DNA from 3 places in the Paenibacillus sp. FSL K6-2393 genome. Region 3 is predicted to be linked to each of the others. Evidence: predicted binding sites of a transcription regulator. Region 3 holds the regulator's gene; each other region holds the start of a gene.
What was found. The regulator Rex, encoded in region 3, represses fermentation and respiration genes when NADH is low (regulators of the CRP and FNR family bind a similar motif). The targets are predictions, from matches to a motif close to TTGTGAAATATTTCACAA.
Positions count from the first base shown of each region.

Region 1: the regulator Rex is predicted to act here: its motif matches at 1,749-1,766, upstream of adhE (bifunctional acetaldehyde-CoA/alcohol dehydrogenase).
Region 2: the regulator Rex is predicted to act here: its motif matches at 2,938-2,955, upstream of nadA (quinolinate synthase NadA).

Region 1 is NZ_JBBOCU010000001.1:2,413,035-2,418,727, reverse strand. It holds gene adhE (bifunctional acetaldehyde-CoA/alcohol dehydrogenase) at 1-1,668, opposite strand, end outside; gene MHI14_RS10635 (Crp/Fnr family transcriptional regulator) at 2,099-2,815, shown strand; gene MHI14_RS10630 (hypothetical protein) at 2,903-3,616, opposite strand; gene MHI14_RS10625 (hypothetical protein) at 3,814-4,545, opposite strand; gene MHI14_RS10620 (winged helix-turn-helix transcriptional regulator) at 4,737-5,033, opposite strand; gene MHI14_RS10615 (ThuA domain-containing protein) at 5,365-5,693, opposite strand, start outside.
Region 2 is NZ_JBBOCU010000002.1:46,378-52,070, reverse strand. It holds gene nadC (carboxylating nicotinate-nucleotide diphosphorylase) at 1-261, opposite strand, end outside; gene nadB (L-aspartate oxidase) at 258-1,892, opposite strand; gene nadA (quinolinate synthase NadA) at 1,928-2,866, opposite strand; gene ftsH (ATP-dependent zinc metalloprotease FtsH) at 3,166-5,211, opposite strand; gene hpt (hypoxanthine phosphoribosyltransferase) at 5,312-5,693, opposite strand, start outside.
Region 3 is NZ_JBBOCU010000001.1:2,645,272-2,650,964, forward strand. It holds gene MHI14_RS11765 (tetratricopeptide repeat protein) at 1-112, shown strand, start outside; gene dinG (ATP-dependent DNA helicase DinG) at 254-3,115, shown strand; gene MHI14_RS11775 (redox-sensing transcriptional repressor Rex) at 3,334-3,987, shown strand; gene MHI14_RS11780 (amidohydrolase) at 3,974-5,281, shown strand; gene MHI14_RS11785 (cell wall elongation regulator TseB-like domain-containing protein) at 5,321-5,693, shown strand, end outside.

The sequences.
Region 1 (5,693 bases), 230 kb from region 3:
CATCGGTGATCCACCGCCGAGTGCGATAATGCAGTCTGGCTGGAAGCGGCGCATCATTTCTGTACCGCGGTCTACCGTTGTTGTCGATGGATCTGGCTCAACATCGGAGAATACTTCGATCGCTACTGGCATTTGGCGTTGACGCAGATAGTGTTCTACCTTTTCAACATATCCAAGTTTCACCATCATGGCATCCGTAATAATCGCCACACGTGTGATATCAGGCATTTTGGCAAGATACTGCGTTGCCCCTTTTTCGAAGTAGACTTTGTTTGGCACTTTGAACCATTGCATATTCACGGTACGGCGAGCCACCCTTTTCACATTGATTAAGTTCACAGCGGTTACGTTGGAAGAAGTCGAGTTACGTCCGTATGATCCGCATCCCAGTGTCAACGATGGCATGTTTGTGTTGTAGATATCCCCGATGGCACCGTGTGTGGATGGTGAGTTCACAATAATCCGTCCGGTTTGCAGACGATCTGCGAATTTGCCGATCACTTCTTCATTTGTGGAGTGGATAACCGAAGAGTGACCCATGCCGCCAAAAGCAACCACTTCTGCCGCACGCTCAATGCCCTCTGCTGCCGTTTTAACTTTGTAACAAGCCAGTACCGGGCTTAATTTCTCAGCCGACAATGGGAATTTGGTACCTACCCCTTCAATCTCGGCCACGAGAATTTTGGTGCCTGCTGGAACTTCAATACCGCACAACTTCGCAATGCTCACCGCAGATTGACCAACAATCGCCGGGTTCACCGCACATTTCTCGGCATTAATCGCACCTGCTGTCAATTTTGCTGCTTCATCTTTGTTAACAAAGTAACAGCCATTTGCGATCATTTTTTTCTTCACTTGATCGAAGATCGGTTCTTCAATGATGACCGCTTGTTCGGAAGCACAGATCATGCCGTTATCGAAAGATTTGGACAGGATCAAATCCGTCACTGCCTGATTGATATCAGCACTTTTCTCGATAAAGCAAGGAACGTTACCCGGTCCTACGCCCAGTGCAGGTTTACCACAGCTGTACGCCGCACGTACCATGCCTGATCCGCCTGTTGCCAGAATGAGAGCCACATCATTGTGATTCATCAGTTCGTTTGTACGATCCATGGAAGGATCATCAATCCACTGAATACAATCCGCTGGTGCACCATGTTTCACTGCTGCTTCCAACAGGATTTTAGCAGCTTCCCGGCTACAATTCTGTGCAGATGGGTGGAAACCAAAGATGATTGGGTTACGCGTCTTGATGGAGATCAGTGCTTTAAACATCGTTGTTGATGTTGGATTGGTTACTGGTGTAATCCCCATAATAATGCCGACCGGCTCCGCAATTTTCTGGAAGCTTTCATATTCGTTGTCTTCAATCACACCTACGGTTTTGTCGTACTTGATGCTATGGTACACATATTCTGTTGCAAATATATTTTTGGTGATTTTATCCTCATATACTCCGCGGCCTGTTTCTTCTACGGCCATCTTGGCGAGCATCATGTGTTTATCCAGACCCGCAAGCGCCATCGCTTGCACAATCCGGTCAATCTGCTTCTGGTCCATCTTCATGAATGCGGCGTGTGCTTTATTCGCTTTGTCAATTAACGTTTGAATATACTGACCTGCTGTCGGTTCTTTTGCTGGGGCGACTTCGTTCTTTACAGCCATCTCCCTCATCCTCCTAAAGGTTCGTATTAGTTTGTCTCTCTCGTTTACATTCACATCGTAACATGACAATAAACTTAATTATGTGATTTTTTTCACAAAGTATAACAAATTTAATTTAAGTTTTGTAGTGTCCTTCATACGACCATTTTCACTTCCTATTTAAAATATAGGGCTGTAAAATTCATCCTCTCCATTAAAAGTGAATTTTATCACAATGTTTGAAATTTCGTCATTTTTGCCCCCTTTCCTTCCCCCTCAAACGGTAAGATTAGGTATATACTGAACTTAAAAATTGAACCACCGCAATTTGTACCGTCCTTCCTCCCGGCCGAGATGACCCTGATCAGGACGGCAACGGTTTGCGGCGAACCTCGGAGGCTACTGCTTACTACAGAAGGTCGTCCGATGGACATAAAGGGGAGATAGACTTATGAGAGAACTAACAACTGTACTGGAAAAGCGCGGTAATACCAACTGTTTCTCGGAAGCAAATTTCAACCATCTGCTGGTTACCATGAAAGATAGAACTTATCCGGAAGGTACACATCTGTACTGGGAAGGCGACATCTCTGACAAACTTTATTATATGAAACGGGGTCGTGCCCAGATCACCAAATCCACGGATGAAGGCAAGGAACTGATCATGTACATGTATCAATCCGGTGATATGATTGGCCAGGCTGATCCCTTCTTTGGCTCTAAACACAGCTTCTCAGCGGAAGTTCTGGAGGATAGTGAGATTGGTGTACTGGAGCATAAAGACTTGGAGATGTTAATCTGCCAGCATTGTGACTTTGCGATCGACTTTATGAAATGGATGGGCATCCACCACCGGTTGACACAGACCAAATTCCGGGATCTCATGTTATATGGCAAACCGGGTGCACTCTGCTCCACCCTCATTCGGTTGTCGAATTCGTATGGTGAGCCTCATGGGGAGCATGTCATTATTCACAAAAAAATTACCCACACGGACCTGTCCAATATGATTGGAGCCACTCGTGAAAGTGTAAACCGCATGTTAAGCGATCTGCGCAAGAAAGATGCGATTGAATATGACAATGGCATGATTGTCATCAAAGATCTGAAGATGCTGCAAGGGATCTGTCACTGTGAACTTTGCCCGAACGAGATCTGTCGTATTTAATATTTGAATATGTTAATCGGATATTGCTTATATATTATAATGAAAAAAGCCCAGTTCTCTAAAAAGAGATTGGGCTTCTTGGTATACTTAGGATGCATTGGTCAATTCAAGCTTTACCGCATCACGTGGATTCAATTTCATGTCCAGACCATTTTCCATTAATTCTTTGTCATTCACCATAATGACCCACCGCTCATTCATACGAGGCGTGACATTCTCGACCGAAACGACAATTTTGTTATTCTCAGACATTCTTACAATGCCGCTGGACTTCAACACATCGCGAACTGTGCACTCTTGAACGTAGACGCCGGCATATTGACGATTAAGGGTTGGCATAATGTTTCCACCGCTAACCTTGAGTAACGTTGTCTGATATGCAACGCCATCCCCCCCACTGTCAGCGGCTTTCACGTAAATGATCACTTCATCTTTGGCATGAAGCTCCATGTCCCAATCTTGCTGCTCAATATCCTTGCCATTTAATTTGACAGCCCAGCTCAGCGAAGAATCCAGAGAAACTTCTCCGACGGATTGAATCCGTTTGCCATCTGCCGTAAAATCTACCAGTCCGCTATTGAGTAATGCTTTTTTGAGTGTCAAACCCTCACTAAAATCTCGCTTAATGGACTTTGTTGCATCAGGCAAAAATGTACTGCCATCTACAGCCACTGTGATCGTATTCGCTGTTTCTGTCTCCTTGACAATTGGCTGCTCAGAAGGCTGTGTCTCACTACAACCAGCCAAGATCGCCAGTAGGAGCAAACATACACCTATGTAACCGGGGATTTTCTTCATCATGTAGGTAACACCACCCTGCGTAAAATCATTCACCCTGTTGTCCATAACCTCTATTATGGCACAACTTTCGGCAAAAAAAAGTGTCAAAGCCGTTACTTTTATAGGGTGTCCCCTCCAAATAGGGCTTGTACAAGAAAGAGAGCCTGCACACAGGCTCTCCAATCTAATTCATTTTTATGTTCGAATTGGTTACGTTATCACTGGACACTAGCCTGCATATATGTCCGTCCTCCATCGCCATCTTTCAGATATGGATTAAGCCCGAAGAACTGCTCCTCAGATACATATACACCTGTCAGCAATCGACCTTCAAGTAATCCACCATCCACCTGTACACAACATGAAGGTGCGTCTACATACTCCTGATATAGCGGAATCTGCCCATATTGTTGATGGACCTTGAATACCTTGCCTTGCTCGTGCAAAGGCCGTTCCGAGAAATAGGTAGGCACAATATAACGGGCAATGACATCCAGTTCCTGCACGCTATAAAAGGGTTCATCCCCAAGCCATGGTGCAAACATTCGAATCTTCTCATATTGAGACCAGACAACCGCCTGAATCAGCATTTCTGCCTGAACCAACCGACCTTCTCCCACATCCAGAACCAACCGCTCACCATGGATGGTATCTTCCATCTGAGAAGTCTTTGAATCAGGTTGTCCCAGCTCACATCCGATACACTTCCAGCCCCTGGACGTTTGAATCCATTTTTGCAGCACCGCCGGAGCTAATCTCGGACCATCGCTGTTCACAGAATGCGTATTCACTTCGGCAAGATCATCCATAACCGAACGGGAATATGCTGTGCGCTTAAACAACTCCGCAGCTTTTTTGTAAATCAGATGTACCTGAATGGATGCGCTCTCAAGTTCTGCAATATCTTTTTTGCCGTAGCGTACTTCACGGGATAAGCTTTCTTCTCTCATGACAAGTGGGCCTCCTTCGCTCCGGCCGTCTGTGGCCATTTTCTATAGATTATACTACAACTCATGACAACATGTGCATAGCCCAAGAGAAAAACGCCGATCCACGTTATACTTAAGACAAAAACCCCTGATTTCCACAGAAATCAGGAGTCTATGTCATTCATGCAACGAAAGTGGGTGATGCTTATACGTTAGTCAACCCACTTCTCAGCCCAGTCTTGAATTTGATTCATGACAGGCTGGAGCGCTCTACCTTTATCCGTCAGTTCATATTCAATACGAACCGGCGTCTCGGGATAGACGTGACGAACCAGAATACCTTCACTCTCCAGATCTTTCATCCGTTCGGATAACATCTTATCACTCATGGATGGGATCAGATTGGAGATATCCTTGAATCGCTTCGAACCACTCATCAATGTTTGAATAATTAAACCATTCCAGCGCTTGCCCAAAAAAGAAAACGCCGTTTCAAAACGCGGACACATCCGCAAGTCTTGACCTTCCACATTAATCACCTCTTTAGAGATCACTCAAATCAACTTACATTTTGTTAGTATATTTCATAATAACATATTTAAGCTTCAAAGAAAACGCCTGCAACTAAAAAGTTTAAATTTTAGAAGCATAACATCCAAAATGGATCATACATCCCAGTATACATTACACGCTGCGTCGTAACCATGGGAAATATCGTATAACTTCCCCATAGTACTATCTTACCCAAAAAGAACCCAACTGCCACAGTCATCATTGACTCGGAGAAGGGTTCTTTTTGAATAAAACCTATAATTTCCATTTCACGATTGAGTTAGTGAATTAAACCAGCACGCCACCAAATGGTCTTACAGGTTCACTCTTGCCAAATTCCGGCTTAAAGCTGCGGGCAGGATATGCCCATTTCACAGCGTTGCTGATCACTCTTAATATTTCCGGCTTGTAATAGGTCGGATACGTCTCATGACCTGGTCGGAAATAAAAGATTTTACCTTCACCACGCCGGAACGTGCATCCACTCCGGAATACTTCTCCACCCTGGAAGTTGCTTACAAACACCAGTTCATCCGGTACTGGAATATCGAAGAATTCACCGTACATCTCTTCTTTTTCCAATACAATCTTGCCTTCTATGCCATCCGCAATCGGAT
Region 2 (5,693 bases), on a different contig from region 3:
GGCCAAAATCGTGCCATGGGTAACCTTGTCTCCGTCTGTTACCTTCGGTGTAAATACAAGATCAGGATCAACGACCTGAAATACAAGTTCAGCTACGGTCATGCCTGCAATAACACCATTGTCTTTGGCGTGTATAATGGCCTTGGATTGGTTGCCTGCTGGGATCGTCACACTTGTTGTAACGTCACCTGCACCAACATCTTCACGAAGCCAGTTTTTGATTGATTCGATAAGCCCTTCATTATATCCATTCAGTATCATGACATCAATTCCTCCACAATCGCTTGTTCTCGCTGCTGCAGACTATGCTTCTGCCACACGATATCATCACGCGCCGGGAAATCCTCACGATAGTGAGCCCCCCGACTCTCCTCGCGGTGTAATGCTCCGCTGGTAACTAACCAGGCACAGGTCAGAAGGTTGGCATACTCCAGCTCTTCCTTATGGGTGAGAGTCTGATCAAAAAATTGCAATTCCTGTTGCAGCTTGTCCATGGCCTTCTGCAGATCCTCACCATTCCGGCGCAAGCCTACCTGACGAACCATCATTTTCTGTAGTCGTAAACGTCTTTCGGATACCGGCTTTTGCTCTTCCGTGATCTTATTGATCTTGTTATTCATCTCTACAGATGAAGGCGCAGCCCCTCTTACTTGTAATAAACCAAGCGGAGGAAGAGATTGAATACGATCAACAATTCTCCGCCCAAATACAATCGCTTCTGATAAAGAGTTACTTGCCAGGCGATTAGCTCCGTGCACTCCTGTAGAAGACACCTCACCACAAGCAAATAACCGGGAGATGTTGCTCTCTCCACTAAGATCCGTTTTCACTCCACCCATCATGTAATGGGCAGCAGGTGCAACGGGAATCCAGTCCGTTGTCATGTCCAATCCATAACGCATACAAGTCTCATATATGGTAGGGAACCGATGCTTGATCATCTCTGGTTGTTCATGCGTAATGTCCAAGTACACAAAGGTACTGTTGGTGGACTCCATCTCACTAACAATCGCTCGTGCCACGATATCGCGTGGGGCCAGTTCAAGCTGGGCATGATAACGATCCATAAAGCGCTCGCCCTTCACATTGCGCAAATATGCCCCTTCGCCGCGTACGGCTTCTGACACAAGGAAACGCGGGGCCCCCGGGTAACAAAGAGAGGTGGGGTGGAATTGGATAAATTCCATGTCACGAACAATAGCCCCAGCCCGATAGGCCATGGCTACACCATCGGCAGTAGCTACATCCGGATTCGTCGTGTATCGGTACAGTTGTCCTGCCCCACCAGAGCAGAGCACAGTGGCCTGTGCCTTCACGAACACTTGCGATCCGTCATCCTTCTGAACCAGAGCGCCAATGCATTCCCCTCGATCTGTAATCAGGTCAATAACAAAATGCTCATCCCATACTTCAATTCCGGGATGTTCATTCACTTCGACCGCAAGCGCACGTACAATCTCATATCCTGTTGCATCTCCGTTGGCATGCAAAATACGGCGGTGGCTATGCGCACCTTCCTGCGTCAACGCCAACTCGCCGTTCTCCAGATCAAATAAAGTACCCAAACGAATCAGTTCCTTCACTCCGTCCGGACCCTCATTCACCAATACCTCTACCGCTTCGGAGCGGCATAAGCCCGCTCCTGCTACAAGTGTATCCTGCAAGTGGTAAGCAGGTGAATCATCCTCAGCAATAACCGCAGCGATGCCTCCCTGCGCATATCTGGTGTTACTTTCAAGTAATGACTTCTTCGTGATCATTAACACACGTTGTTGTTCACTTGCCTTAATGGCAGTAAACAAACCAGCAATCCCTGAGCCTATAACCAGTACATCCGTCTCTACCATGGGTAGCGCAGACAGATCAAAATCAACTAAATATTGCGGTATCATGTTATTCACCTGTCTTGGAGCAAGAGTAGCGCATCCTACTTTACCAACAACATGCGCTCTAGTGATTCTCTGGCTTTGTCGGCAACGGCCGGTGGCACGTAGATTTGCGGCTTCATCGTTTCCAGGCATTTCACCAGTTTCTTCAAGTTGTTCACCTTCATGTTGGGACATACGAGGAACTTGGTAGCAAAGTGGAACTGTTTATCCGGACTATCCAGACGAAGCTGATATCCTGTACCATCTTCGGTACCTACGATAAATTCCTTCGCTGATGAATTTTTGCAATACTCCAGAATAGCTGTTGTGCTGCCTACAAAATCACCCATTTCTACAACCTCAGGGCGACACTCTGGATGGACAACAAACTCTGCATTCGGATGCTTGGCTCTCATCTCCACCACATCTTTGACTGTAAGCATATCGTGAGTGTTGCAATAACCTTCCCAGATAATCATTTTCTTGTCTGTATGCTGCTGCACATAATGTCCCAGGTTTTTATCCGGTACCCAGATAATTTCGTCGGAATCCACCGATTGAATAACCCGGACTGCGTTCGCCGATGTACAACAGATGTCAGTCTCTGCTTTGATCTCAGCCGAGGAATTGATATACGTAACCACCTTGGCATTAGGATGTTGTGCTTTCAATTTGCGTAGTCCATCCACATTCACCATATCTGCCATTGGGCAGCCCGCACGTTCGTCCGGGATAATAACTGTTTTATTTGGCGCTAGAATTTTAGCGCTTTCACCCATAAAATGAACACCACAGAAAACAATCACATCCGCATCTGTTTGTGCTGCCTTCTGGGCTAACAGAAACGAATCTCCACGGAAGTCAGCAACCTCCTGTACTTCGTCACGTTGATAATAATGGGCAAGAATAATGGCATTACGTTCCTTCTTCAACTCCATAAGCCGCGCACGCAACTCGCGGTTCATCTCAGCCTTGCGCTCTAAAGCCAGAGCTTCCACCTGTGATCCTCTCCTTTATCGGGACAGCGTCATGCGCTGTTTCGTGGGCTAACCTAAGTCGTTATCTTCGCTTGAGAAACGAATCACAAGCGGTTTAACAACTAATTTACACAACGTTCACGACTCTGTCAATAAATGAAAAAGGCCCGGAACAGCGCTGTAACCACCTGTTTGCTAACTGGTTCGCCATCTAACTCCCGTTTATCTTTATCTATCCTCTTTTAAAATAATGGATAAAAAAAGAGAGCCCCGAGGGCTCTCTTGATTTTACCTGCTATCCTAGCCAGATGTATTATGCATTAAGACGTTGGCTTTGTTCCGCCATCATCCGGGTTATTGTTATTACCCTTTTCCAGATTCGGAGCTTCGTTTGGAATATCTCCGGCTGGTGGCTCAGGCGTTTCATCTTTACCTTGAATACGGACACGCACATCACCGATGTTGTCGATGATTGGCTCTCCGCCTTCAGTTGGTGTGCCTTCACCATCATTGTCATTCTCTGCTTTTGGAGTCAAAGAACCTGTTTCGATCAATTGCTTGATCTGATCCATTTCCAAAGTCTCTACCTCAAGCAAAGTTTGAGCGATCAGGTGCATCTCTTTTGAATGTTTAACAAGCAAGTCTTTACACTTCTCATAACAATCATTGATAAAGCGTTGCATTTCCTGATCAATCTCATAAGCAATGGAATCCGAGTAATTCTGTTCATGACCGATATCCCGACCAAGGAATACCTGTCCTTGTGAACTTCCGAATTGCATAGGTCCCAATTTCTCACTCATACCGTATTCCATAACCATGCTGCGAACAATACCTGTCGCTTGCTGGAAGTCACTGTATGCACCAGTACCAATTTCTCCGATGAACAATTCTTCAGCTACACGACCCCCGAGAAGTCCGGTTACTTTATCCAACAGTTCCTGCTTGGTAACCAGCATACGGTCTTCTTTTGGCAACATGATTACATATCCACCCGCACGTCCGCGCGGAATAATGGTCACTTTATGTACCATATCAGCATGTTCGAGGAAATATCCTACAATGGTATGACCTGCTTCGTGATAAGCAACGATTCGTTTCTCGCGATCACTGATGACACGGCTTTTCTTCTCCGTACCAACGATGACACGGTCAATCGCTTCGTCAACTTCCTTCATGGAAATATCTTTACGGTTACGACGCGCTGCAAGCAATGCCGCTTCGTTCAAGAGATTCTCCAAATCCGCACCAGAGAAACCTGTTGTACGCTTCGCGATAATATCCATTTTCACATCTTTGGTCAGTGGTTTATTACGGGAATGTACTTTCAGGACAGCTTCACGACCTCTTACATCAGGGCGGTCAACCGTAATTTGACGGTCAAAACGTCCTGGACGCAGCAAGGCAGGGTCCAAAATATCTGCACGGTTCGTTGCAGCTACGATGATAATACCTTCGTTAGCTCCGAAACCGTCCATTTCAACGAGCAACTGGTTGAGTGTTTGCTCACGCTCATCGTGACCACCACCAAGACCAGCACCACGCTGACGTCCTACAGCATCAATCTCATCGATAAAGATGATACATGGCGCATTTTTCTTCGCATTTTCAAACAAATCACGTACACGTGATGCACCGACACCGACAAACATCTCAACGAAGTCGGAACCTGAAATACTGAAGAATGGTACACCCGCTTCACCGGCTACGGCACGAGCGAGCAACGTTTTACCGGTACCTGGAGGACCTACGAGCAATACGCCCTTAGGAATCCGTGCACCTACTGCTGCGAATTTACGAGGGTCCTTGAGGAAGTCTACAACCTCAACAAGTTCCTGTTTCTCTTCGTCAGCACCCGCAACATCTTCAAATGTAACCCGCTTCTTCTCTTCATTGTAGAGACGAGCACGGCTTTTACCAAAGTTCATTACTTTACCGCCGCCGCCTTGAGCCTGATTAAACAGGAAGAAGAACAGCAGGAACATAATGATCAAAGGAATAAAGGAAGTCAGCAACGTCAACCAGATGCTGTCACCTTTCATTGGCTCCTGATGATATTGGAAATTGTTAGTTTCACTTGCAGCTACAAGCTCACTAATTGCCTCATCCGTAGGAGGAATATACGTTGAGAAATTTTCTGATTTGGCGCCATCAGGTGCCTTCTTGTATTGACCGGTCACGAGATACGTTTGACCGTTGAATTGAACCGTCAATTCAGAGACATTGTTGGCTTTGATCGCTGCACGCAACTGATCATATCTAGGATTATCGGTGGCTTCGCCGCCATTGCTGACGAACTGGACTATCCCCACCACAACTAAAAAAAGAATCAAATAAAAACCAGAATTCCGGATGAACCGATTCATCCCCTACCTCCTCTCGAGACACTTTAATTATTTTAACATAGCCCGACATGGCTTCTCAACAGAAGCCAAGAACAGCTCAAGGCTTGGGTCGGGCAGGATATTAGCTACTATAGACTTCCGGCTTCAAAATCCCGATATAGGGCAGGTTCCGGTACTTCTCCGCAAAATCCAAACCGTAACCAACGATGAACGCGTCAGGAATGTCAAAGCCTGTGTAATGAGCTTCCAACTCAACTTTACGACCTGAAGGCTTGTCGAACAGCGTAACCACACGCACCGACTCGGCACCGCGGTTTTCTAGCAGTTCAATCAGATAGCTGAGTGTAAGTCCGCTGTCGATAATATCTTCGACAATCAGAACTTCCCGTCCTTCAACGGATACATCCAGATCCTTAATGATTTTGACAACACCTGATGACTTGGTGGAAGCGCCGTAACTGGATACCGCCATAAAATCCATTTCAACAGGTACCGTTATGTTT
Region 3 (5,693 bases):
ACAGGCCCTTCAGTATGACCCGACATTGACCGAACCACTGTACAACATGGAAGCTTGCAGGTTGAACAGGGGAAAATTGCAATATGCTAATCAGCTGACGACCCTTCATTAAGCGGGAATTCGGCGACAAAAAACGGTGTTCCCTCCTTTGGCATAGCGGCGGGGACACCGCTTTTTTGTCAGTTAATTTTCAAATCCCCTTTTTTTTGCTATGCTGTAACATAGACTGGAATGGAAGGGACCGTACATTGCAATGAAATTTGCCGTATTGGATTTCGAAACAACCGGCACGCAGTCCGACGGTGAGATTATACAGGCCGGACTTGCCATCATAGATCATGACTACAGCATAACTCAAATATATAGTTCTTATGTGAACCCTGGTGTACCGATTCCCCCGTTTATTTCGGGGTTGACGGGTATTACCGATGCAGATGTGGCGGACGCTCCTTCACTCGAAGAGATGATGATGGAGATGGTTCCGCTACTTAATGATGTGGTGCTTGTTGGACACAACGTCGCTTTTGATTTTCACTTTTTGCAGAATGCTCTTGACCGTTGCGGTTATTTGCCGTTCACTGGCCGCATTCTGGACACGATTGATTTTCTGAAGATCACATTCCCATCACTGGGTTCTTATCAACTCGGTTATGTGTCTTCCGAATTTGGATTTCAACATGATCGCCCTCACCAGGCAGACAGTGATGCACTGGCGACAGCCTATGTGCTGCTCAAGTGCCTGGATGAGTTAAAGGAATTACCGCTCATAACGATTCAGCGCCTCAGTGACCTGTTTGCACCAGAAGACAGTGACTTGGGCTGGTTCTTGGACGGAATGCGCAGTGAGAAGGAAGCAGAGCCGATTCAGGATCTGGACGGACATACCTATTATCGTCAGCTTGCTCTTAATGTAAGTGATTGGACCGATATTGGTGCACCACGCGATGAGCGGGAGGCTAACCCCCTTGATGGTGTAAGCTTCGAACAGTTTATGGACCAGGTTCGGGAGAACCTGAAGGATACGCTGGATCATTACGAAGAGCGTGAAGCGCAGACTCAGATGTTCAGCAGTGTAAGGCAAGCCCTGGATGAAGAGAAACATCTCTTGATCGAAGCAGGAACAGGCACCGGTAAATCTCTGGGTTATCTCTTGCCTGCTATTTACGAAAGTGTGAAGCAGGAACAGAAAGTTATGGTCAGCACGCATACGATCAATCTGCAGGAGCAATTGAGAGAGCGGGACATTCCGATGCTGACTCAAGTGGTTCCGTTCCCGTTTAAGGCTGCTGTATTCAAAGGACGTGGACATTACCTGTGCCTGCGCAAATTTGAACACAAAATCAATAAACGTGAATTCGCTACACCCAAAGAGGATTATTTCACAGCTGCTCAGATGATTGTCTGGCTCACGCAGACCGAAACCGGAGATGATGAGGAACTTAACCTTAGCGGACGCGGAGGGGACTTCTGGGAGACGGTACAGAGCGAATCCGAGTCCTGTCTGGGAAGATCATGTCCATGGTTCCGCAAATGTTTCTACCATCGTGCCAAACATGAGGCCGGGTTGTCTGATATTGTAATCACCAATCACTCCAAATTATTTACGGATGTGAAAGCCGCGCATCAGCTGCTGCCAGCCTATGAGAGTCTTGTGATCGATGAGGCACATCATCTGGAGGATGTCGCTGGTAAACATCTTGGAATGCATATGAAATATTTCACCTTGGTTCATACACTGACCCGCCTGTTTAAAGACAGTCGTAATGGTCAGCTGCCTATGCTTCGTTCCCAGTTATCCGGGCATGAAAATTCGGTTCAATGGGGCTCCATGGTGGATCAGATGTTCCCGCTGGCTGTTGAGGTCAAGGAACTGTGGGATCGTATGAGCGATGCCTTGTTCGGTTTGTTGCCTGAACGAAGTGATGCTTCACCGGGAGAGACGGGGCAATTTTCACTGCGTCTGAAAGCTTCTCAGAAACCTGCAAAATGGCAGGAGTTGCAGGATCTGGAGAACCAGATCTATGTGACTCTGGGCGATTTGGTTCGCAAAGGGGACAAATTGCTGCTTGAGGTGAAAGAGGATCAGGATGATTATCAATCGGATAGTCTGATCACGGACATTACAGGATTGCTGAAAGATCTGACCACATTGAAGGAGAATCTACGTTTCTTCATGCGTATGGATGATGCCAAAACGGTGTACTGGATGGAAGCCAGCGGTCAGTTCCGAAGTAAATCTCTTCAGTTGTATGCTGTACCTGTAGATGTCAGTGCACAACTTAAGGATTTATTTTTTGATAAAAAGAAAAGTGTTGTACTTACATCGGCTACGCTTTCGGTAGATAAGTCATTCCAGTTCATGATTGAACAACTTGGCTTGCAGGAAGCTTCCGAGAATAATCGGTTGTTAACTTCGATGCTGCCATCACCTTTCAACTATCGCGATCAGGCACTTCTGGTGATTCCGCGTGATTTCCCGAGTGTGAAGGGCAGTGTGGGTGATGCGCACTTTGTTAATATGCTGGTGCGATCACTCGCAGAGACGGCAATTGCCACGCGTGGACGCATGATGGTTCTGTTTACTTCATACAAGATGCTGCGACAGGTCTATGATCCGCTGAAGGAGGCACTGTCTGGTAACGACATCTCGTTGCTTGGGCAAGGCGTTGACAGTGGAAGCCGCTCCAAGCTGACTCGCAGGTTCCAAGATGCCAAAGCTACGGTACTTCTGGGTACAAGCAGCTTCTGGGAGGGTGTAGATATCCCGGGAGAGGCGCTAACCTGTCTCGCTATTGTGCGACTGCCTTTCCAGCCACCGAATCATCCGTTGGTGGAAGCCAAGAGTGAGCTGCTTCAGGAACAGAAGAAAAATCCGTTCATGAAACTGTCCGTGCCGCAAGCGGTCATTCGTTTCAAGCAGGGATTTGGCCGGTTGGTGCGTACAGCGAAGGACAGAGGAATTGTCATTGTTTATGATACACGGGTGATTGAAGCGTACTATGGTAAATTCTTTTTATATTCTTTACCTGGTCCCAAAATGGAACACATGCTCACGGAGCAGATGGTTCCACGAATTACCGAGTGGTTGGAAAAACCTGCTAATGAACAAAAATAATGGTTGTTTTGTTCGTTATATCATTGCATGACACTATCGTTTGGCGTTAAACTTTATTAGATATTTCCGTATCCGATTAAAGCAGCTGCACGTAAGAACTTATAACCTAAATTACAAGGAGCATTCTGTATAAAATGTCACGTTTATCTTTGAGTTTATACAGGATGCTCATCTTTTCATCTATTATTTTATCGTGGCCTTGGTAAGGGGGAGCAAGAATGAAATCGGATAAAATTTCAGAAGCGGTGGTACGCCGTCTGCCTGTATACTTGCGTTATTTGAACGAGTTGCATCAGCGTGAGGTGGCTACTGTTTCTTCTCAAGAGCTTGGACAGAGGCTGGATCTGAATCCGGCCCAAATTCGTAAAGACCTGGCTTACTTCGGTGATTTTGGTCGTAAAGGAATCGGGTATGATGTATCTTATTTGATTGAGAAAATTCGTCACATTCTCAAAATCGATCAGCAAATTAATGTAGCTCTGGTAGGCGCGGGTAATCTCGGTCAAGCCTTGTCCAACTACAACGCATATCTGAAAGACAACATGAAGATTGTTGCTGTATTTGATGCATATGGACCGAAGATTGGTAGCCAAATCAACAGTTTGACGGTAAAACCAATGAATGAATTGACGGAAGCGGTTAAAACGGAAAACATCCGTATCGGTATTATCACGGTTCCGGATACGGAAGCCCAAAATGTTGCGGATCAGCTTATTGAATCAGGAATTGAAGCGATCCTTAATTTTGCACCAACAATTCTAAAAACACCGCCGCATATCCGCATTCACCATGCTGACTTTACAACGGATCTGCTTAGTTTGGCCTATTACTTGGAGACTGGAAAGGACGACGAGGAAGATGACAACAAATAGATGGGTAATTCACAACGGCAAATTTGCCGTTAATGAAGGCGGCACAGCATGGAACGTGGTTCAAGGATACATGGTTGTCGAGGATGACAAGATTGTGCATATTGGTGAGACATTGCCGGATGGAGACAAAAATTGTACCAAAGTGGATGGAAAAGGACTGTTCTTCCTGCCGGGTCTGATCAATACGCATGGTCATGCAGCAATGTCGTTGCTCAGAGGGCACGGAGACGATCTTGCATTGCAAGTATGGTTGCAGGAAAAAATGTGGCCGATGGAAGCAAAAATGACTTCAGAAGATGTATATTGGGGAACTTCCCTGTCGGTGCTTGAAATGTTGAAAGGCGGAACTACAGCTTTCCTGGACATGTACGATCACATGGATCAAGTTGCCAAAGTTGTGGAGCAATCAGGCGTTAGAGCAGCACTGGCACGTGGTGTAATCGGGCTGTGCTCGGAAGAAGAGCAACTGCGGAAGCTGGAGGAGTCGGCAGCGTTTGCACGTGAGTGGAATGGACAGGCAGATGGTCGCATTACAACCGTAATCTCGCCACATGCACCATATACATGCCCTCCTGACTACATAGAGAAGCTTGTGCAGGTTGCGAACGACCTGAACCTTCCTCTCCATACACATATGTCTGAAACGCTTCGTGAAGTGGAGCAGAACGTGGCTGATTATGGACTGCGTCCTGTGGCACATCTGGAGAAACTGGGCTTTTTCTCCCGTCCATCCCTGGTTGCACATGCGGTGCATCTGAATGACGAAGAGATTGAAATTTTGGCCCGTCATGATGTGGCTGTATCCCATAACCCGGGAAGTAACCTGAAACTCGCTTCCGGTGTTGCGCGGGTACCTGCGTTACTGAAAGCAGGAGTTACCGTGTCACTCGGAACAGACGGACCGGCAAGCAACAACAACCTGGATATGTTCGAGGAAATGAGACTGGCTGCATTGATCCACAAAGGTGTATCTGGTGACCCGACGGCAGTGCCAGCAGGCGAAGCGTTACTCCTCGGAACGTCATACGGTGCCAAATCCATCTTCTTGAACAATACCGGAGCACTCCAGGTTGGCATGAAGGCTGATTTTATCGCTTTGGACATTGAACAGGCACATTTCTATCCACATACAGACCTGATCTCGCATACCATCTACTCGGCTTCTGCCAAAGATGTAGAGCACGTATGGGTGGATGGAAAACAAGTGGTGAAACACGGCGAATGTCTGACGCTGGATGAAGAGCGCATTTTGCGTGAGTCTCAATTGGCATTTGATGGTCTGCTTGCTCGTTAATTGCAGGACAGAACATCATAGGGAAAGGAAGTTCGGCTTTTGAAGAAAAAAAAGAAGTGGATATGGATTTCGCTGCTTGCACTGGTTCTGATTCTGTTTGGACTTCAGCGTTATTACGTCTATGTCACACAGGACCAACGTAAGGAAGAAGCGCTCGCCATACAAGCAGCACAGAAGCAACTGGGCATTACATCCTATGATGAATTGCGCAAGTACATCTGGGGAGACAAAGAAGGCTCTGACAACATCTACTGGACCCTGATCGGTAAAAATAAGGATAACCAGGATGTTATGGTCTGGGTTAAATTCGATGCAAACAATCAACCGGCTAAGGGTGCAAACGCTGTACACAGTGAGCTGCTGCAGAATGGCATGTCCGAAGCGCAGATCCGCAATCGCTTCAGTTCTGAAG